2 linked regions of the Blastochloris tepida genome follow. The protein of the gene in region 2 interacts with the protein of the main gene of each other region in a pairwise test. Links are inferred from orthologs where the notes say so. Each region holds a gene or a part of one and is shown on either strand. Other genes may lie near its edges. The genes, in order: recO and recR.

The links.
Region 1: the proteins of recR (region 2) and recO interact in binary tests that used the Escherichia coli proteins (3 or more experiments, as listed by UniProt). The link is inferred for Blastochloris tepida from one-to-one orthologs.

What each region holds. Positions count from the first base shown.
Region 1 is NZ_AP018907.1:1,208,547-1,217,615, reverse strand. Bases 5,678-8,484 are described here. They hold recO (DNA repair protein RecO), read right to left. Parts: upstream 7,538-8,484; coding sequence 6,818-7,537; downstream 5,678-6,817. Other genes in these bases: BLTE_RS05615 (cytochrome-c peroxidase), read left to right, coding at 8,065-8,484; BLTE_RS05625 (DUF2269 family protein), read right to left, coding at 5,925-6,392. Outside these bases: BLTE_RS05655 (ETC complex I subunit), read right to left, coding at 177-479; BLTE_RS05645 (DUF192 domain-containing protein), read right to left, coding at 971-1,528; BLTE_RS05640 (cold-shock protein), read right to left, coding at 1,561-2,139; BLTE_RS05635 (AAA family ATPase), read right to left, coding at 2,667-5,096; BLTE_RS05630 (hypothetical protein), read right to left, coding at 5,137-5,514; more of BLTE_RS05615, read left to right, coding at 8,485-9,069. UniProt on the Escherichia coli protein: Involved in DNA repair and RecF pathway recombination.
Region 2 is NZ_AP018907.1:3,888,457-3,900,464, reverse strand. Bases 6,559-9,385 are described here. They hold recR (recombination mediator RecR), read right to left. Parts: upstream 8,360-9,385; coding sequence 7,757-8,359; downstream 6,559-7,756. Other genes in these bases: BLTE_RS17655 (DNA polymerase III subunit gamma/tau), read right to left, coding at 9,069-9,385; BLTE_RS17660 (YbaB/EbfC family nucleoid-associated protein), read right to left, coding at 8,694-9,011; BLTE_RS17670 (AmpG family muropeptide MFS transporter), read left to right, coding at 6,559-7,743. Outside these bases: BLTE_RS17690 (sulfite exporter TauE/SafE family protein), read right to left, coding at 1-784; BLTE_RS17685 (SEL1-like repeat protein), read right to left, coding at 1,038-4,235; BLTE_RS17680 (MerR family transcriptional regulator), read left to right, coding at 4,700-5,158; def (peptide deformylase), read right to left, coding at 5,264-5,779; more of BLTE_RS17670, read left to right, coding at 6,394-6,558; more of BLTE_RS17655, read right to left, coding at 9,386-10,907; BLTE_RS17645 (hypothetical protein), read right to left, coding at 11,268-11,786; BLTE_RS17640 (HIT family protein), read left to right, coding at 11,915-12,008. UniProt on the Escherichia coli protein: May play a role in DNA repair. It seems to be involved in an RecBC-independent recombinational process of DNA repair. It may act with RecF and RecO.

The sequences.
Region 1 (9,069 bases), 2.7 Mb from region 2 along the record:
GTATGATGCAGTCATTTCAGGATCACATCGCGACAAGACACGCCGCGATAGATCAAATCGCCACCCCGGGGCCGATTGTCCCCGGAAATCCCGGCCCGGACGCCGGATCTTCGCAGGTCAGACCGCTTAAGGTCAGACCACACCGGCCGGCGGTCGGGCGTCATCGCGCCGCGCGCTCAGTGGGTCCACGCCCCGACGCGCTGGAAGGCGAAATTGTCGGAATAGGACACCTTGCGGCGCGCGGGCTCGTTCGGCTCGGACACCTGGAACGGGATGCCGTTGCGCTGGCAGTAGGAGACCGCCTCCTCGCGCGTGGGAAAGCGCAGCTTCACCTGCGGCCGCGTGTCGTTGCTCGCCGTCCAGCCCATCAGCGGCTCGATCGCCCGCGTCTCGGGCATGAACTCGACCAGCCACTCGCGGCTCTTGGCCCGCCCCGACTGCATGGCCGTGCGGGCCGGCCTGTAGATGCGTGCAACCATGCTCCATCCTCGCCAACGATGCCCGGTCCGCAACGCCCCGTCCCGAGGAGCGGGGCGCCGAAACCCGAACCGGATGACCGGAGTTTCACCGACCGAGCAGCGAAACGCCAGCCCCGCGGAGCCGGATTTCACATCGCATGATTTCATACGGTTTCCGGTTGATCCCTTCGGGATACCGGAAACAGTCTCGCCGAAAATCCCCGGTCTTCGAGAGTGTCTCGATAATGGGATTTTCGGCGACCAGAATACGGTTATCCGGCTTGATCAGCCGGAAACCGTATCACATCGCACATTCGGCCGTTTGGTCGGGGCGGCCGGACTCGAACCGACAACCTGGAGCACCCAAAGCTCCCGCTCTACCACTTGAGCCACGCCCCGAGCACCCCGGGCGCCGCCACCGCGGCCCCTTCCGGATACACGCGCGGCCGGCCCACGGCAAGAACCGAAACGCCCCCTGCCCGGCCAGTGCCCGCCAACGTTGGCCGGCGCCATCACCGCCCGATCAGCCGATGGGCCACCCGATCCCCCGCCGCGATGCCGAGCGCCTTAGCGCTGCCCGCCGGCAGCTCCAGCACGAAGCGCACCGGCGCACCGGACTCGACCGTCGCCGTCGACAGCGGCGTGGTGCGCTCGGCCACGCGCACGATTCGCCCGTCGTCGCGGATGAACACCATGTCGAGCGACACATAGGTGTTCTGCATCCACATCGCCACGTCGCGCTCGGTCCCGAAGTCGAACAGCATGCCGCGCCCGGCCGGCAGCGAACGCCGGTACATCAGCCCGCGCGCCCGCTGGGCCTCGTCGATCGCCAGTTCGACATCGAAGCTGCGCACGCCGCTGCGCGTGGCGATCTCCAGCGGCTCCGGCCCGCCGAACCGCACCGGCGGCACGCCGGCCGGCAGCTCGATCGCCGGCGATCCGATCCCTTTCGCCGAGTCGGCGAGCCCCTGCCCCGCCGGCGCCAGCACGAAGACGACAGCCAGCGCCGCCAGCAGCAGGGCCGGCAGAACCGCGCCCGCGCGCCGGGCCGCTGTCATCTCGTCAAGCATTCGCCGGATCAGGCTCGCCATGGCTCGCGCCGTCAGTGCGACGCCACCCCGCCGCTGACCGGGCCCTCGGGCCGGATCTCGGCGGCCATCAGGCCCTTGGGGCCGGGCCCGAACCGCACCATCACCGCCTGGCCCGGCCTGAGCTCGGCCATGCCGTAGCGGCGCAGCGTCTCCATGTGGATGAAGATGTCGGGCGTGCCCTCGCCGCGGCTGAGGAAGCCGAAGCCGCGCAGCCGGTTGAACCATTTCACATAGGCGCGCTCGAACCCCGAGGTGGGCGCCACCGAGACGTGGGTGCGCGCCACCGGCAGCTGCGCCGGATGGACGGCGGTCGACCGGTCCATCGAGAGGATTCGCAGCGCCTGGAAGCCCTTGGCGCGCGGCACCGCCTCCACCACCACCCGCGCCCCCTCGTGCGCGGTCTGGTAGCCGTCGCGCCGCAGGCAGGTGACATGGAGAAGAACGTCCGGAGATCCGTCATCCGGCACGATGAAGCCGTAGCCCTTGGCTACATCGAACCACTTAATGTAACCGGACACCTCGACGAGGCTTTCGAGCCGCTCATCGCGCTCCTCGCCCGTTTCTGGTCCGACCCCGAACTTGGGATCCATCACCGACCTCTTGACGCCGCCGCTATCGCCGTTCTCGCCGCAGAAGCCCCCACGGCACACGATTCTCAACTTGTTCGGGAGGATAGCATCGCCATCCGCCGCGAAAACAACAAAGTATGAGCACTCCGCGCTTTCCTGGGCAGTGTTGCTCAACATCCACGGTTTGAAACTACAGGGATTTTCCGAACGGCCAAGGCGCGAAAGCCTCTCTGCCTGCAAGAATTGCCCGGCCGTCCGAGAAGCTGCCACAAAATCACAAGCTCTCGCGACAGCAACCTCGCAGATGCGAAATATGTTCGATCGGCTGCAATTTCGGGCAGGGCTTTGCTCGGAATGCGGCTCGACGCGTTCGGTGCCCCCCACCCCCGACCCCTCCCCACCGCTCGCGAAGCTCGCGGGGGGAGGGGAGAAAAGGGATGCCTCTTCTCCCCTCCCCCCATGAACGCAGTGAATGGTGGGGAGGGGTCGGGAGTGGGGGGCCTCGAAACCCGAACTCGGACACCAAGGCCGCCCGGCCGGAAGCCGCATCAGGCCCTGCCGGGCAGCCGGTCGTCGCCGTGGTGGACATAGTACAGGTGGTTCAGCTGGCTGCCCTGCTCGTAGCGCTTGAACAATCTGGCATCGGCCTTGTTCAGCACGACGCCGAGCAGGCGCTCGTAGACCTCCGGCTTGGCCTGCAGGTGGCGCTCGACGAGATCCACCTTGGTGCGCCCCCACTCGACCACGAACACGAACGACTCGATCACCCCGGCGATCGCCCGCACATCGACCACCGGCGCCAGCGGCGGCAGGTCGACGATGATGTAGTCGTAGCGCTGGCGCAGATGGTCCAGCAGCCGGCGGAACGCCTCCGACGCCACGATCTCGTCGCTGTGCACGAGGCCGCGATCGACCACCGCCGGCAGGAGGGTGAGCCCGGTTGCGGCATCGACGCTGACGGCGCGATCGAGCAGTTCCGGATCGGCCAGAACCTCCAGCAGGCCGATGGCCGGCGCGACGGTGAGGCTGCGGCCGAGCGACGGCCGGCGCAGATCGGCGTCGATCAGGATGGCGTGCTTGCCGGCGTGCGCCATCAGCCCGGCCAGATTGCAGGCGACGGTGGACTTGCCCTCGCCCGGCAGCGTCGAGGTGACGCCGATGATCCTGTCGCCGGTGCTCGCCTTGCGGATGTCGGCGACGATCTTGATGGCGCGGAAGCCCTCGGCCGCCGCCGACAGCGGCTGCTCGACCACGTGGCGCAGCACCGCCTCGTTGAGCATCGTTCCCTCCGGCGGCACCTCCTCCGCCGGCTCCGGCGCCTCCCAATGCGGCGGCCGCCAAGCCTCTTTCGACGTCCATCTCGACGTCCCTTTCGACGTCCATCTGGAAGTCCATTTCGACGTCCATCGCGCCGGCAGGCCTGACAGCGCGGTGGGGGCGGCCTCGGCCGCCCCCATCAGCGGCAGCACCGACAGGCACGGCGCCTGCAGCGTCTCCTCGACCTGACGCGCAGTGCGGAACGTGCGGTCGGTGGTCTCGCGCAGCAGCGCCACCCCGAGCGCGAGGATGAAGCCGATCGCCCCGCCGAGGCCCAGCACCTGCCCGGCGATCGGCGAGCTCTTGCCGGAGGGCGGGGCAGCGGGCGTGATCACCCGCGCCTCGGTGATCGGGAAGGACTGCTGCTGCATCGCCTCCAGATAGCGCTGCAGGAAGCTGTCATAGATCGCGCGCGACACCTTGGCGCCGCTCTCCAGGTCGCCCAGCCCGATGCGGTCGCGATAGGTGCTCTGGCTTTCGCTGACCAGCTCGGCGAGCCGGCGTTCGAGCGCCACCTCCCGCGCCTTGGCGATCTCGTACTCGCTGCGGTAGCTTGCGGCGATGCGGCCGAGCTCGTCGCTCATCGAGCGCAGGAGTTCCTCCATCTGGGTGCGCAGATTGACGGCCGCGAGATGGTTGGGGCCGTACTGGGCGGACCAGTTGCCCTCCCGCGCCGCCATGTCGAGATAGCGGGCGCGCAGGCGGTTGATGATCTCGCTCTTCAGCGTGTCCGCCACGGTGGCGTCGCGCACGTCCTGCTTGAGCACGTCCTCGATGCGGTCGAGCCGCGCCTTGGCCTCGGCGGTGGCGACGCGCGCCGCCATGAGCTGGGAGTTGAGCTCGGACAGCTGCTGGTCGCCGATCAGCCGGCCGGAGGCCGCCCCCGGGCCGCTGACCGAGAAGTTGCCGTAATCGATGATCCGGTTCTTTTCCTTGTATTCGAACACCGCGAGGTCGGCGTCCGCGGCCTGCGAGCGAAGCTCCTGGATGCGCCCCTGCAGCCACGTGCTTGCGCGCCGCGTCACCTGGTATTTCGCCTCAAGCTCATTGTCGATATAGGCCTCGGCAATGGCATTGGCGATGTCGGCGGCGCGAGCCGGGTCGGACGACTGATAGGATATTTCGAGGATATACGTCTTTCCGACACGGACGATCTTGCGGCGGGACAGGAAACTGCCGAGCACGGCCTTCGTGCTCGGCGGCTCCGGCCGCGCATTCGATCCGAACAGCGAAAACAACATTGCCAGCGGATTGATGACGACCTTCCCCTCGCCGCTCAGCTCGGGGTCCGCCATCAGGTTCCGGGCCTTGATGACCGCAAGCGCGATGGTGTCCGAGCGGAGAACCTCGACCTGGGTGTCGACCTGCACCGTATCGAGCGGCCCGTCGCCCAGCGGCGAGCCCGGAAGCTGGAGGTCGCGAAGCTTGCCCCGGTCGATCATCAGCAGCGCCGAGGCGGTGTATTGCGGCGGCGCGACGCTCAGATAGGCGAGGCCGGCGGCCAGCGCGCAGGACAGACCGATCGCGAAAATCCAGTATTGCCGGCCGAGGAAACCCTTCACCCATTCGATCACGTCGGCGACCGAGAGCGGGCTGAAGGCGTCGTCGGCCGCCGTCCGGTCGAACCGCTCGTCGCCGGTGATGCGCGAATTGATGTTCATCGTCGCTCTCAGCCCCGTTGCCGCACCGCTGCGGTGTCAATCAAGCCGCAAGGGCGGCGCGCCCCTGCCGCCGGTCCCGGCGCGGCTGGCGCGCGGTCGCCGCCGGCTTCGGCGCCACATCCGACACCCGGCCGAGGACGGCCGGCACCGGACAACAACGCTCGAACCTCGCGGCCGGGCAGCGTGTCGTCGCAGCATCGACAGGAAGCACACCGCACACCGTCGGCACAGCCATCGTCAGGATCGATTGAATTTCAGACTGGAATTGCAGATATGTGACAAACTTTGTACTGACAGACGCGATTTCCAGCGTATACGATGACATATCCAACAAAATAATACATGATACGATCATCGCGGCGAACGCAACGATATCAATATGCCACGAATTTAGGCCTGAACGTTGCATGATACGCATGACCAACACGAGTCCGTCCCACAATTCATTTGACAGAATGTGGCGTGACCATTCGATATAATTGCTTTGATCTATCAGGTTTGCACAACATACACCATTCTATGTGAAGGAAATATGAGAGCTCCTGTAACCACCGCCTAAGATTGTATTATTCTTCTTTTGGAAGTATTTGCGCATCGGATCAGGATGTCGGGCGACCGCGCCCGTTCCACCGGCCTTCACACGCCGCAGCCGGAACGCCCGGCAATCCGCTCGGCGGACTCGTCATACCAACGGCCCCAGACGCTGACGCGCGGGGCCGTTGACTCTCGCGGTTTTTCTTTTGGGAAATCAAAGATTTCGCGAAAATCCGCGACCGGAACCAACGGTCCGCGTTCGCGGCCGTTGGTATCAATTCGCGCCCGAAGCGCTCACTGCGGCTTGAACACCATCACCGCGATCGCGACGAACAGCGGCACGCAGGCGACGACGCCCCAGAACAGCCAGCGCCGGTTGTCGCGCCAATAGGAGTCCGGGATCGGCCCGCCGTCGGCGAAGGCGCGGGCGGCGCGTGCCATGCGGATCTGCGCCGGCACCAGGATCGCCGCCCAGATCGCGCCCGACGACAGGAACAGGATTTGCCCCCACAGCAGCCAACCGGGCGCGAACGGGTGGAGGCCCTGCACCAGCGCCGCCCCGACGCCGCCGATATAGACCAGCACGATGCCGCCGGCCGTGAACACGAAATCGGTGATGGTGACGAGGCGCTGGCCGAAGGCGATGACCGCCGGATGGCCGGTGCGGTCGGCGAACACCTTCCAGAAGGCGGTGATGGTGACGTTGCCGACCAGCAGCACCACGCCGAACAGATGCATGGTCTTCAGGGCTTCGAACAGCATGTGCGGCAGCACCACCCGTCAGCCGAGGTCCGCACTGCGGCACGCGCGCCCGCCGCAATGCCGGCGCCCTGCCCGCCTTGAAACGAACGACCCGATGCCCTGCCTCACCGCAATCCCGCTCCGCGCAAATTCGTCCGTGCCAGGGGTATAGGGCAGTTTGCCGGCCCGCGCACCCGCCGGCCGGCCGCTGCATGGCCGCACGCGGCGAATGGGATTCCTGGACAAGGGCTTCCGGCATTTTCCGGACTCGATCTGTCAACAAGCCCGCCGGTGATTCTCCCTGTCAGCAAACCGCGCCAAGCGCGCCCGGACCTTGCCCCACAATCGGCGGAAAAACGTTCCAAATCAACGTATTCTGCGCGCAGGCTGACGCGACGGCGAGCCGGATTTCCGGCTGCTTCACGCAAGCTCTTCACGTTGACACTTCACGCAAGTTCGAGCGCGCGCAGGAACGCCTCGCGCTCGCGCGGCGGCGGCAGGCCGCGCGGCTCATAGACGCGATGGCTGAGGAAATGGCCGGTGAGCGCGAAGCCGGCGGCGATGTCGGCCGGCGTCGGCGCCACCTCGCCGCCGACCAGGAACGCCGGCAGCACCAGCAGCCGGTCGGCCCACGGCGCGCCGGCTGAACGTGAGGCGGCGCGGCCGGTCTTCGGCGACACGAAGGCGAGGTCGGCGCGCGCGCCGGTCAGCGCGCAGGCGTTGAGGTCGAGGCCGAAGCCGAGGTCGGCCAGCACCCCAAGCTCGAAGCGCACCAGCAGCGCTGCCGCCAGCAGCGGCTCGGTCAGCCGCCCCGCCACCCGCTCGGCCGCCGCATGCAGGCCGGGGTGCGGATCGCGCTCGGGCAGCAGCCGCAGCAGCGAGGCGAGATGCTGCAGGCCGAAGGTCGCGGCCGGCGTGGCGATCAGCGCCGCCGCCCGCAGCACCTGCCCCTCGACCGCGTAGGTGCCGAGATGCTCGTCGAGCCGTGCCCGCCAGGTGGCCAGAACCGTGTTGCCGGGCTGCAGCACGCCGGCGAGGCTGCGCGAGCGCCCGCCCCGCACCAGCCCGAGATGGCGGCCATGCGCCGCGGTCATCAGTTCGAGGATGATCGCGGCCTCGCCGTGCCGGCGGGTGCCGATGACCAGTCCCTCGTCGCTCCAATCCATCACTGCCCCAATTCGCCCCAAACGCGCCGAACGCGGCAATGTCTCGCTGAGGTTGCCGCAAAACCCTTCCGCCGCCGGGGAGTCTGCGCGATTCTCCAACGCCGGTCGCGCCGGGTCGTCCCGCGCCGAGGCGGCGTTCGCGCAATCGGCCAAACCTGCCAATGGACCAACAACGCCAATGGCCCAAGCACGCCAGTCGTCCAAGCCCGCCGGTCCTCCAAGCCCGCCGGTCCTCCAAGGCTGCCGGTCGTCCGGACGGCGGGTCCATGCCTTTGGCCGGCCGCCTCGACCGCCCCGGGGTTTCTACGTGCGGCGAAATTGACTTGCCGCAAGGCAGCATAGCTACCTTTTAATCATTCTAATTATCGCTCGCACCGCCCCCGCGATGCCAGCTCCCAAGATGCCGGCTCCCGCAACGGAGAGATGCCATGAAGAGCAATCCGCAGAGCAAATCGCAGAGCAGACCGCAGCGCAGCGCGCCGCGCGGCGCGACCCGGGCGATGACCCACCCCTTGCTGGCCACCACCATGCTGGCCTTCGCCGGCCTTCCCGCCCTCGCCGACGATGCGGCGCTGCAGAAGGAGGCGGCGGGCCATTTCAAGCCGATCCCGTCGATGGTTCCCGCCGTCAAGGATAATGCGGTGACCCGCGACAAGGTCGAGCTCGGCAAGATGCTGTTCTTCGATCCGCGCCTGTCGGCCTCGCAGCTCATCAGCTGCAACACCTGCCACAATCTGTCGATGGGCGGCGACGACAATCTGGAGACCTCGATCGGCCATGGCTGGGCCAAGGGCCCGCGCAATGCGCCAACCGTGCTCAACGCGGTGTTCAACATCGCCCAGTTCTGGGACGGCCGCGCCGGCGACCTGAAGACCCAGGCCAAGGGGCCGATCCAGGCCGGCGTCGAGATGAACAACACGCCCAAGGTGGTCGAGGAGACGCTGAAGAGCATTCCCGACTATGTCGCGCGGTTCAAGGCCGCCTTCCCCAACGAGGCCGAGCCGGTGACCTTCGACAATCTCGCCCGGGCCATCGAGGCGTTCGAGGCGACCCTCATCACCCCCGGCTCGCGCTTCGACCAGTTCCTGGAGGGCAAGCTCGACGCCCTCGACGCCACCGAGAAGACCGGCCTCAAGCTGTTCATGGACAAGGGGTGCGTCGCCTGCCACAGCGGCGTCAATGTCGGCGGCGAGGCCTATTATCCGTTCGGCGTGGTCGAGAAGCCGGGCGCCGACATCCTGCCGGCCAATGACCGCGGCCGCTTCGAGGTGACCAAGACCGCCGATGCCGACTACGTGTTCCGCGCCGGCCCCTTGCGCAACATCGCCCTCTCCGCCCCCTATTTCCACTCCGGCAAGGTGTGGGACCTCAAGCAGGCGGTGGCGATCATGGCCACCAGCCAGCTCGGCGCCAAGCTCAGCGACAAGGAGATCGAGGCGATCACCGCCTTCCTCGGCACGCTGACCGGCGAGCAGCCACGCGTCGAGCTGCCCATCCTGCCGGTGAGCACCGACAGGACGCCACTGCCGAAG
Region 2 (12,008 bases):
GGGCGCCGAACTGCGCCCCCATCACCCCGCCGACCATCAGGATCAGGGCGAGCACGACATCGAGCGACAGGCTGGAGAGCGCGTGCATCAGCACCGCCGCCAGCATGGTGGCGAGCGTCAGCACCAGCGAGGTGCCGAGCACCACGCCGGTCGGCACACGCAGCAGGTAGATCAGCGCCGGCACCAGCATGAAGCCGCCGCTGATGCCCATCACCGCGCCGAGAAAGCCGATGGCGCCGCCGATCGCCAGCACAGGCAGGGCCGAGACGTCGAGGTTGGAGCGGCGGAAGTGCATGCGGAGCGGCAGCTCGGCGAACCACCAGGGCTTGGCCGCCAGCCGCGGCGGCTGTGCCGTCTTGCGTCGGCTGCGCAGGATGGCCCGCACGCTCTCGCCGATCATCAGGCTGCCGATGATGCCAAGCAGCAGCACGTAGGAGATGCCGATCGCCAGTTCGAGCTGGCCGAACCGGCGCAGGATGGTGAACACCCACACGCCGAGCCCGGTGCCGACCATGCCGCCGAGCAGCAGCACCCCGGCAAGGCCGAAATCGATCGTCCCCTTCCGCCAATAGGCGATCGCGCCCGACGCCGAGGACGCCGCCATGTGGGCGGTGACGGTGACCACCGACACCGCCGGCGGAATGCCGACGAAGATCAGCAGCGGCGTCATCAGGAACCCGCCGCCGACGCCGAACATGCCGGAGATGAACCCGACCGCGATCCCCATTCCGAGAATGAGGAACACGTTCACGGGCAGTTCCGCGATCGGGAGATAGATCTGCACGGGGTTCGGCCTTGCAACGCAACCGAAGGCCCGGGCTCGCCCGAAGCGCACGCCGGACCTTCCGCAACCGCTTCATACGGGATCCGGACGGTCGCGTCGTGCTCCACCGGCCACACGGGGCGAAATTCGTCCCTAACACCGGTCAAGCCCAGGCTGGCGGACGCCCGAACGAACGAGGCGCCGGCATGGCCTGCCGGCGCCTCGTTTATTATTCAAACTCGGTCACGGCCGCAGGCCGCGGCCCCGGCGGCGCTCAGGAGCGGCCGATGGCCTTCCGGCTCGGCGTGCCGGCGGCGCGGTCCCAGTCGGCTGAGGGGCGGACCTCGTTGGCGGCCGGATCGAGCGGCTGCGGCGCCCAGGTCTGCACCGCCAGCCGGGCGGCGAGCAGGGTCTGGGCATCGAGCCGGCCGGCAACGTCGTCGCGCTTCTTCTGCGCCTCGGTATCGCCCTGGCTCGCCGCCAGTGCGAACCACTTGAACGACTCGGCCATGTTCTGCTCCACGCCCAGGCCGCGGGCATAGAGGATGCCGAGATTGTACTGGCTGTCGCGCAGGCCGTGATCGGCGGCGCGGCGGAACAGCTGGCCGGCCTGCCGGTAGTCCGGCTTGCCGTCGATCCCCTCGGCGTACAGCACCGCGAGATTGTGGATGGCCTTGGCGTTGCCGGCCTCGGCGGCGCGCGTGTAGTGGCTGCGCGCCTTGACGAGGTCGCGGGTCACGCCCTGGCCCTTCTCGTAGAGGCTGCCGAGGCGGTAGGCCGCCGGGATCGAGCCCTGCTGCGCCGCGCGCTCGTACCAGCGCAGGGCCTCGGAGAAGCTCTGCGGCACGCCGCGGCCTTCGGCATAGCGGGTGGCGATCTCGAACTGGGCCGCCGCATCCCCGGCCAGCGCCGCCTCGCGCAGCGCCTGCGGGCCGATCGCCGCCGGCAGCGGTTGCGGCGCGGTGGGGGCGAGCGTGACGGCGGCCGGCTGGGTCGAGCCGGTGATGTCGGGATCGCTGCTGCCCAGGAGCCCGGCCGAGAACGCCGGCATCGACGCGGCGGAGAGGGCCGGCTGCACGACGCCGGACGACGGCGCCTGGGCGATGACCGGATCGCGCTGGAGGGACGATTGCGGCCCAGGAACGTTAGGCGCCACGGCAGGCGTTTCGGCGGGTGCCTGGGCCGGCCCAGCCGCCGGCACTTGCGCCGGATCGCCCGGCGGCGCGGACGGCACGGTGGCCGGCGCCTCGATCGCCGGGGCTTCGGCCTTCGGCGCCTTCGACAGCTTGCCGAGCATCGGCGGCAGGACGATCGGCGCGGCGGCGGCCATCACCATCAGCACCACGCCGGCCAGGATCAGCGTCCGGTGGCGGGCGAGCGCGGCGCGCACGCCGCTCTCGGCCGGATCGTCGTCCGACGCGGCGGCGGGCGGCATCCCTTCGGCGGTCGCCTGCTGGGCGGCGCGGCGGGCGGCGGCGATGAAGCTCGCCTTGGAGGTGGCATCCGACAGCGGCTTGGCGCCGAGACCGGGCGCGGCGGCGCCTGCGGCGGCCCCGGTGGCGACCGTTCCGCTCCGCAGCAGCGGCATGCGCGAGCCGGGTTCGAGCGGCAAATCGGGCGGCAGCTCGGACACCGGCTCCGGCGCAAGATTCGGTGCAAGCCCCGGCCCAAGATCCGACGAAAGGTCCGGCGCAAGTGCCGGCGGCAGATCGCGCACCAGCGCAGATGCGGCCTCGGCCACCTGCGCCGCCGGTGCCACCGAAGCAGCGGGCGGCGGGACGGCGGCCGGGCGCTCGGCCCGCTCGCCGGGCGCCGCATCGCCGCGGCGCGCAATGTCCTCCTCCAGCATCGCCAGCCGGTCGACCACCCGCTCCAGGGTGCCGTGCACCGTCTCCAGCGTGCCGTGGGTGCGCACCTCGGTTTCGCGCTGGGCCGTGCGCAGCTCCGACAGGTCGCGCATCAGGTCGTTGACCGGCGTCATGCCGAGATTGCGCACCGCGTCGCGCGCCGCGTCGATGGCGCTGCAGCGCGATTCCTCGATCTGCGCGAACAGGTCGTTCAGGCCGCGCTCGATCGCGTCGAGCTGGCCGAGGCGGCTGTCCGACTGGTCGAGCCGCTCGACGATCTGCTCGAGACGCGAGTCGATCGAGCCGAGATCCGGACCGTCGGCGACCAGCGCCTGGAGGCGATCGAGCTTGTCGACCAAGAGCAGCATCGAGCGCTCGACGGCGATCGGCGCATTGCGGACGGTGTTCTCGAGCGCGACCTGCAGGCGGTCGAGCCGCTCGCGAATCTCCTCCAGCGCCTCGTCCTCGGCGCTGCCGGCCGAGGTCGCGGCCAGCGACTCCTCAAGCTTGTCGATCTTGCGGTCGAGCCCCTCCAGGGTCTCGAGTGCGGCGGCGGCATCCTCCAGCACGCTGCCGATGCGCTCGGCCTTGGCCGCAAGCTGCTGCAGCTCGCCGGTGAAGCCGTCGGCGGCGGTGAGGGCGGGAAACTGTTCGAGCGTGGCCCGCAGCTCGCTGATCTGGCCGGTGAGGCGGTCGATCGCCCCCGGCTCCAGTCGCGATTCGTCGAGGGCGTCGAAGCGCTGGTGCAGGCCCTTCAGCTCCTCGCCGAGCGCGGCGATGCCGGCCTCGGCCTGCATCTCGCGCACGCCCTCGCGCACCTCGATCAGCATGCGCGTCATGTCGTTGAGCTGGTCGATGTCGATCGCCGGCTGGGCGGTCGCCTCGACGTGCGCGTGCAGCGCCCGCACCGAGGCGTCGAGCGCCTCCAGCGAACGGCAGGGCGACAGATAGCTGACGCTGCGCGACAGTTCGGAGACGTCGCGGCGCAGCGATGCCACCTCATCATAATCGGAGCGGTAGCCGCGCAGGCCCGCCCGCTCGTCGAGCAGGCGCTGGCGGGCATTGATCTCGGCCACCGCCGAGTCGAGCAGCGGGCGCCGGCCCGGCCGCGCCTCGGCCGCGCTGTACAGACGCTCGTTCATGGCTTCGATATTGCCGGCAAGCTCGTTCAGCCGGCGGTGGAGATCGAGCTGCGGCGATTCCAGGCCGCTGCGCCGCTCCGAACCGGTGCGGCCGGCCGGCCGTCCCAGGCCGTCGCGCGGATGTGCGGCGCCGCGCGGCGGCGCGCCGGCGACCTCGCCAAGCAGAGCATTGAGTCGGCGCGACACCTCGCCGAGCGCGGCCGCAACCCCCTCGGCGCCGGGCGCGGGCGGTTCGGGCTCGCGGGCCGGCGGCTCGCGCCGGACATCCGGTCCTTCGGGGCGCTCGCTGGCGGCGGCGCGCCGCGGAGCGCTGCGCTCGCCCGGCTCGCCGCCCTCGGCCTGAAGCGCGCGCTCAAGCCAGCGCTCCAGGGAAACTCCTTCCCGCTCCGCCGCCGCCCGCGCGGCATCCAGCGCGTCGGCGGCAAGATCCGCGGCCGCGTCGGGAGCGGTGCTGCGTCGGTTCCACGATCCACTTTGCGTCATGGTCAAACCCGTCGGGCGTTTGCCGGCACCGCTGGATGGGCCGCCGGAGCCGGAATTGCCGGCGGCACGCGGGCGCTGTGCGTCCCCGCGCACTTTTTCCTGCCACGGTAAATGTACGGTTAACGCCGATGCAACTTCAGTGGCACCTTTGCGTTGAGGCAACGTGTGTCGTTTCGGCCTCAATCCCCCGTTGACGGACGGTGCGGCGGCGCAGTCTCTTCAACACGGGGGAATTTTGAATTAGTCTAATTAATCATTCCGCTCGGATAGGGGGTCTGCTCTTTCCTGTTGCATGTGAGACGAGGAAATTGCGTATGTGCGGAACGAGACACTTTTGGAGGTAATTTCCTACAGAACGGTAGTTGCAGGGACTGCAGCCGTTGACGGCCCTTTCACAAGTGACCGTCTTTCCGAAGGTCCACGGGCGGAACGGATTCGCACAATAAAGATAAACAAGAGTTGGGATGATGATGAAAGAGCACGAAATCGCCGCAAGCGGCGTCGAGGCACGCACAGGGTACAGCGAAACCAAGATCGCGAATCGATCCGATTATTTCACGATTGGCGACCTCGCTCGGGAGTTCGGCGTAACCTTAAGGGCGCTGCGTTTTTACGAAGACAAGGGCCTGCTCAGCCCGAAGCGGGAAGGCCTGACCCGCCTCTACAGCGGCACCGACCGCAACCGGCTGGTCCTCATTCTCAAGGGCAAGCGCTACGGATTCACGCTGTCCGAGATCAAGGCGATGATCGCCCTGCACGAGGGCCGCGACGATGCCGCCAATCTGGCGTTGTCGCAGGAGACGATCCTGCAGCAGATCGCCGTGCTCGAGAAGCAGCGCCAGGAGATCGACGAGGCGATTGCGGAGCTGCGCAGCAGCCTGCCGCTCTGCAGCAGCGCCGGCCGTCTCACCCCGGCGGACTGACGCGGCATCCGGCCCCGAGGGCCGGCCTCCCGCTGCACGCGACCGGCGCGCCGGGCTCATCACCCGGCGGCGCGGTGCGACCGACTGATCATTCGGTGGCTCTGATCACTCTGCGGCGCGGCGCGCCTGTTTGGTGAACTTCTTCATCACCCGCTCGCGCTTGAGGCGCGAGATGTAGTCGATGAACAGGCCGCCATTGAGGTGGTCGATCTCGTGCTGGATGCAGGTGGAGAGGATGCCGGAAAACTCCTGCTCCTGCGGCGCGCCGGTGCGGTCGAGGAAACGCACCCGCACCCGGTCCGGCCGCTCGACCGTCTCATAATAGTCCGGGATCGACAGGCAGCCCTCCTCGTGGCAGCGCTTCTCCTCCGAGGACCACACCACCTCCGGATTGATCAGCACCAGCGGCCGCTTCTCCTCGCCCTTGCGGGCGGGATCGATGGTGACGATGCGGCGCGGCTCGCCGACCTGGATCGCCGCCAGCCCGATGCCGGGCGCGTCGTACATGGTCTCGAACATGTCGTCGATGAGACGCCGCACGGTGTCGTCGACGGCCTCGACGGGCGCCGAGGTCAGCCTGAGCCGGGGATCGGGCAGAACAAGAATGTCGCGAATGGCCATACAGGCGAAATAGGCGATGGAACCCGGCGGGTCAACGAACGGGCCCAACGCTTTTGCCGCCGCCAGGCCCGGCCACCCGCATCGCGTGTAGGCATTAGACCGTAGCGGCGGCCTGATTCATGTCAATGTGCACTGCACTCGCGCATGGTCATATCCGCCCGCCTGGTTGACACGGCGACCGGCGGACGCTGCCGATTCAAGATCGCGTCTTGTCCGTCTGTCGTCGAGTTGCACCGTGGTCTTCCCGAGACTCAAAGGCCGGTACGCGCTTCGTCATCGGATGACGCCGTACCGGCCTCTCTTTTTGCCGAAACGTTCCCGTTCTGTTCGGAACAGCCCCGGCAGCTTCGCGCGGTATCATGGTGTCACCGCGCCGCTCCGGCAGCGTCCCGCCGGCCGGGGCGAACCGCCGCCGCATCGTGCACTGCCGCAAAGCCTTTGGTTGCATCCGCGACCATTCCGTCTCCCGCCGGCCCAGGCGCGATGCCCCGCGCGCTGCCGGCGCCCCGAGCGCGGACGCCGCTGCCGAAACGGATTTGCGCGAGCCGCGCGAATCGCCAGACTGCCGGCTCCCGTCACCCGCCGCGCCCTGCGGCGCACCAGCGATCCGCCGCATGACCGCCACCCCGTCCCACGCCGACTGGATGGACACGCTCGCCGTCTATCTGCGGCCGCGCGTGCTCATCGTGCTGTTTCTCGGCTTCGCCTCCGGCCTGCCGCTGGCGCTGTCCGGCTCGACGCTGCTGGTGTGGATGCGCGAGGCCAATGTCGATCTCGGCACCATCGGCCTGTTCGCGTTGGTCGGCACGCCCTACACGGTCAAGTTCCTGTGGGCGCCGGTGGTGGACGCGCTGAACGTGCCGGTGCTGTCGCGCCTGCTCGGCCGGCGGCGCGGCTGGCTGATCTTTTCCCAGATCCTGCTGATCGGCGCCATCGTGCTGCTCGCCACCCGCGATCCCGCCGTCTCGCCCTGGGCGGTGGCGTTCGGCGCGCTCCTGGTCGCCGCCGCCTCGGCCACCCAGGACATCGTCATCGACGCCTTCCGTGTCGAGAGCCTCGACGAGCGCGAGCAGGCCGCCGGCATGGCGAGCTATGTCGCCGCCTACCGGCTCGGCATGCTCGCCTCGACCGCCGGCGCCCTGTTCCTGGTCACCGGCTTCGAGCGTTACGGCTTCGACCGGGCCGGCGCCTGGACCGCCGGCTATCTCGCCATGGCGGCGCTGATGGCGGCGGGCCTCGTCACCACGCTTCTCGCCACCGAGCCCGATCGCTCGGCCGAGGCCATCCGCCAGCAGGCCGGCGACGGCGCGCTGGTGCGGGTGGCCAAGGCCGCGGCCGGCGCCTTCTCCGAGTTCCTGACCCGCGATCTGGCGGTCGCCGTGCTGGCCTTCGTGGTGCTGTTCAAGTTCTGCGATGCCTTCGCCGGCACCATGACCGCGCCCTTCGTCATCGACCTCGGCTTCACGCGCGACGAATACGCCGCCATCGTCAAGGGCGTCGGGCTGGCGGCGACCCTCATCGGCGGCTTTGCCGGCGGCTTCATCGCCCGCGCGCTGCCGCTCGCCACCGCGCTGTGGGTCGGCGCGCTGCTGCAGATGGTCTCGAATCTGGTGTTCGTGGGGCTCGCCTTCGCCGGCACCAATCTGTGGGCGCTGTCCGCGGCGATCATCGCCGAGAATTTCGCCGGCGCCATCGGCACGGTGATCTTCGTCGCCTATCTGTCGGCGCTGTGCTGGAGCCCGGCCCACACCGCAACCCAGTACGCGCTCCTGACCGCGCTCGCCGCGGTGGGGCGGACGTATCTCTCGGCCGGCGCCGGCTATGTGGCAGAGGCGACCGGCTGGCCGATGTTCTTCGCGCTGTCGTCGCTCGCCGCGGTGCCCGGTCTCGTGCTGCTGGCCGTCCTGCAGGTGCGCGGCCATTTCGCCGGACTCGATCAGGCCGACCGGGCCAAGGCAAAGTAGGAAGGCGCAGGCCTCACGCCGGCGTGCGGGCGCGCAGCGCCTGGGCCAGCGTGCCCTCGTCGAGATAATCGAGCTCGCCGCCGACCGGTACGCCATGGGCGAGGCGCGAGACCTTGACGCCGGTGGGGCGCAGCAGGTCGGTGACGTAATGGGCGGTGGTCTGGCCGTCGACGGTGGCGTCGAGCGCCAGAATCACCTCGCGCACATCGCTCCCCGTCACCCGCCCGACGAGACCGGCGAGATTGAGGTCGTCCGGCCCGACGCCGTCGAGCGGCGAAAGCGTGCCGCCCAGCACATGGTAGCGCGCCTGGATCACCGAGGCCCGCTCCAGCGCCCACAGGTCGGCGACGTCCTCGACCACCACCAGCAGGCTCGGATCGCGCCGCGGGTCGGCGCAGACGCTGCAGGGATTGACCGAGTCGATATTGCCGCAGATGCGGCAGACCGAGACCTTGGCCAGCGCGTCATCGAGCGCGGTGGCGAGCGGCGCCATCAGCTGCTCGCGCTTCTTGATCAGATGCAGCACGGCGCGTCGCGCCGAGCGCGGCCCGAGCCCCGGCAGGCGGGCCAGGAGCTGGACCAGACGTTCGATCTCGGGACCGGCGGCAGCAGGCATCGGGGGATAATGTTCAAGGGTTTTGCGGCGCCAACGCGGAGCGGTCGTCAACCACAACAGACAGATGCTCTTGGCGAGAGCCTCTCCGGGATCCCGAATGGGTCGCCCGGAATCCACATCTTGCAGCCGCTGGAGAAGTCGGCGCGGAGACGCCACCGGTCGTTCCCGGCGACCGCCGTCAGGCGGTCGGGAAGGGAACCCAAGAACCACGCCGCAGAAAAACACAACGCTCGTCGCAAAGGCGGCCGCTCAGCCCCACCCGAGACATCATGGTCCTTGGGTCCCCTTCCCTCGCACCGCTTCGCGGTGCTCGCCGGGGACGACCGGTTGCTGTTCAGAACAGCTTCATGCCGGGAGGCAGCGGCAGGCCGCCGGCCAGCGCCGACACCTTCTCGGCCATCGCCGCCTCGCCCTTCTTGCGGGCATCGGCGATCGCGGCAATGACCAGATCCTCGACGACTTCCTTCTCCTCGGGCTTGAGCAGGCTGGGGTCGATCGACAGCGCCCGCAACTCGCCCTTGGCGGTGGTGCGGCAGGTCACCAGCCCGCCGCCGGACGATCCGTCGACCTCGATGGTGTCCATCTCGGCCTGCAGCGCCTCGAGCTTGGCCTGGAGTTGCTTGGCCTTGCCCATCATTCCCATGATATCCATGTCGTCCCCTCTTGCTGCTCGTTGATCTCGGGTCTTCGTCTCAGGCTCCGGCGTCCGTCAGAACGCGTCGTCCTCGTCGGGGTCGGCGAACGGGCCGTCGAGGCCCATGTCGTCGGGGTCCCTGCCGTCCGGTCCGTCGCCGGGGGCCGGCGGTTCGGGGGCCAACCGCCGCACCTCGACGATCTCCGCGCCGGGAAAGTGTTCCATCACCGCGCGCACCGCCGGGTGGGCGCTGATGTCGTGGCGCATCCGCGCATGCTCGGCCGCGCGCTTCTCGGCGAGCGTCTGGCCGCCGCCCTCGCGCGACAGCGTCACCACCCAGCGCCGCCCGGTCCACGTCCTCAGCTTCTCGCCCAGTTCGGCGATGATCGACGGCGAGGCGCCGGCCAGCGCGATCTCCAGCCGCCCGTCCTGGAAGGCGACCAGCCGCACCCCGGTCTCGAGCTGGGTCTTGAGCAGGATGTCGCGGCGGCTTGCCGCCAGCGCCACCAGCTCCTCGAACGTCTCGAGGCGTATCCCCGCCTCTGCCTGCGGCGAAGGCCGCGCCAGCGCGCTCGCCACCGGACCGCCGATCGAGCCGCCGACTGGGGCGACGAGCTGGGCGCGCGCCCCGCCATTGGGCCCCGCCGACAGGGATGGCGCAGCATTTCCATTGGCAAGCTCGGCGAGCCTGCGCAGCGCCTCGTCCGGCGTCGGCAGGTCGGCGGCATAGGCGATGCGCACCAGCACCATCTCGGCCGCCTGCACCGGCCGGGCCGCGGCGTTCACCTCGGCGATGCCCTTCGACAGCATCTGCCAGGCCCGCCCCAGCACCCGCATCGACAGCGCGCCGGCAAGCTCCCGGGCGGCCCGGCGCTCGGCCTCGACCAGCGCCGGATCGTCGGCCACCGCCGGCACGATCTTCACGCGGGTGACGAGGTGGGTGAAGTCGGCGAGATCGACCAGGATCGACGCCGGGTCGGCGCCGGCATCGTACTGGGCGCGGAACTCGCTCAAGGCGGCCGCCATGTTGCCGCGCATCAGCGCCTCGTAGAGGTCGATGATGCGGGCGCGGTCGGCGAGCCCCAGCATGGTGCGCACCGCTTCCGCCTCGATGCGGCCGGCGCCGTGGGCGATCGCCTGATCGAGCAGCGACAGCGAATCGCGCACCGAGCCTTCGGCGGCGCGGGCGATCACCGCCAGCGCCTCGGGCTCTGCGGCGACGCCCTCCTTGTCGCAGATGCCGGCGAGATGGCGCACCAGCACGCCGCCCTCGATGCGGCGCAGGTCGAAGCGCTGGCAGCGCGACAGCACCGTCACCGGAACCTTGCGGATCTCGGTGGTGGCGAAGATGAACTTCACGTGCTCGGGCGGCTCTTCCAGCGTCTTCAGGAGCGCGTTGAAGGCCGCCGTCGAGAGCATATGCACCTCGTCGACGATATAGACCTTCATGCGCGCCGAGACCGGCCGGTAGCGCGAATTGTCGGTGAGCTCGCGGATGTCGGCGACCCCATTGTGGGAGGCGGCGTCGATCTCGATCACGTCGACGTGCCGGCTCTCCATGATGGCGCGGCAATGCACGCCCTCGGCGGGAAGCTCGATGGTCGGGCCGGTGACGCCCGGCGCCTCATAGTTCAGGGCGCGGGCGAGGATACGCGCGGTGGTGGTCTTGCCGACGCCGCGCACGCCGGTGAGGATCCACGCCTGGGGAATGCGGCCGGTCGAGAAGGCATTGCCGATGGTGCGGACCATCGCCTCCTGGCCGATCAGATCCTCGAAGCGCTGCGGGCGGTACTTGCGGGCCAGCACCCGGTAGCCGGCGGCGGCCGGCGGCGGCACGCCCGCCTGCAACGCCGTCTCCGGCCCGGCGGGGGCCTGGCCGTGCGCCGGGAGGGGAAGCGGGGTCGCGTCGGTCATCGCGGGGAAGCGGCCTCGTCGGCGCTCGCGGCCTCACGGGAACGAACCGGCGCTGGCGAGCGGCAGGTCCAGCGCGAGCGGCAAATCTCTTTCTCGTGCCAAATCTCGTTCGAGCAGCAACGGCTCTTTCGAGCGGCAGCTCTCAGGCGACTGGCCGCAGGTCTTGGGCGACTGGTCGAAAGTGGGAGGTTGGACGAGCGACCCGGCCCGGTCTCGTTAGGGCTGCTTCCTTCCGGACCTGACCCGGTTGGCGAGTGGTCCGTCCACCGCCAACCTCCCGGCCCCTATATCGTCTGCCCGCGCCGCGATGGCAAGCCGGCAGATGATCGGGACTGTCCGGATATCCCCGGCCTCGCGCCCTCAGCTCGCCGTCCGCGAGCCCTGCTCGGCGATGCGGCGGAAGTCGTCGCCCTGGTCGTAGATGATGTTGATGATGGTCCAGCCGCCATCGGCCGGCGCGAGGTGGACGAACACCTGCCGCGGCTCGCTGCCCATCAGGAACTCGACCGCGACCATGCGCTCCTTCGGCAGGCCCGGAATATTGGTGACGCGCTTCACCGCAAGGTCGCTTCCGGCACCGGGGCCGAACACCGCCGCCCGCAGCCGCTCGGCCTCGGCGAGGCCGACCGGCTTGGCCCGCGCCTGCCACAGCCGCCGCAGGTCGGCGCTGAGCAGCGCCACGAAATCCCGCTCGGGCAGGCCGTTCGCCTCCGCCTTGGTGTAGACGCTTCGCACCAGTGCGACCGGATCGTCGGACGAGGCGGCCTGGGCCGGCCGCAGCGCACCCGGCCCCCAGCCGGCGAAGAGGGCGCCGGCCAGCACCGCCCCGGCCAGCAGCCGGCGGCGATCGAACCGCTGCCGATCCCTATCGTGTTTCATCGGAGGTTCACCGTGGCGCATGAATGAGCTTCCCTGTCTCACAACGGCCCCAGACCGGGCTGGTTTCATGCGTCTTAGTCACAAATTCTAACGACAAGGTTCGAAGGCAAGGTTCGAAGGATAGTCCCATGACGCTTTCTTTCGCGATGGATGCGCGCCTTGAGCAGGGCAGCGTTCCGCTGGCCGACCTGCCGCTGTCCGTGGTGCGGCTGGTCGACGATG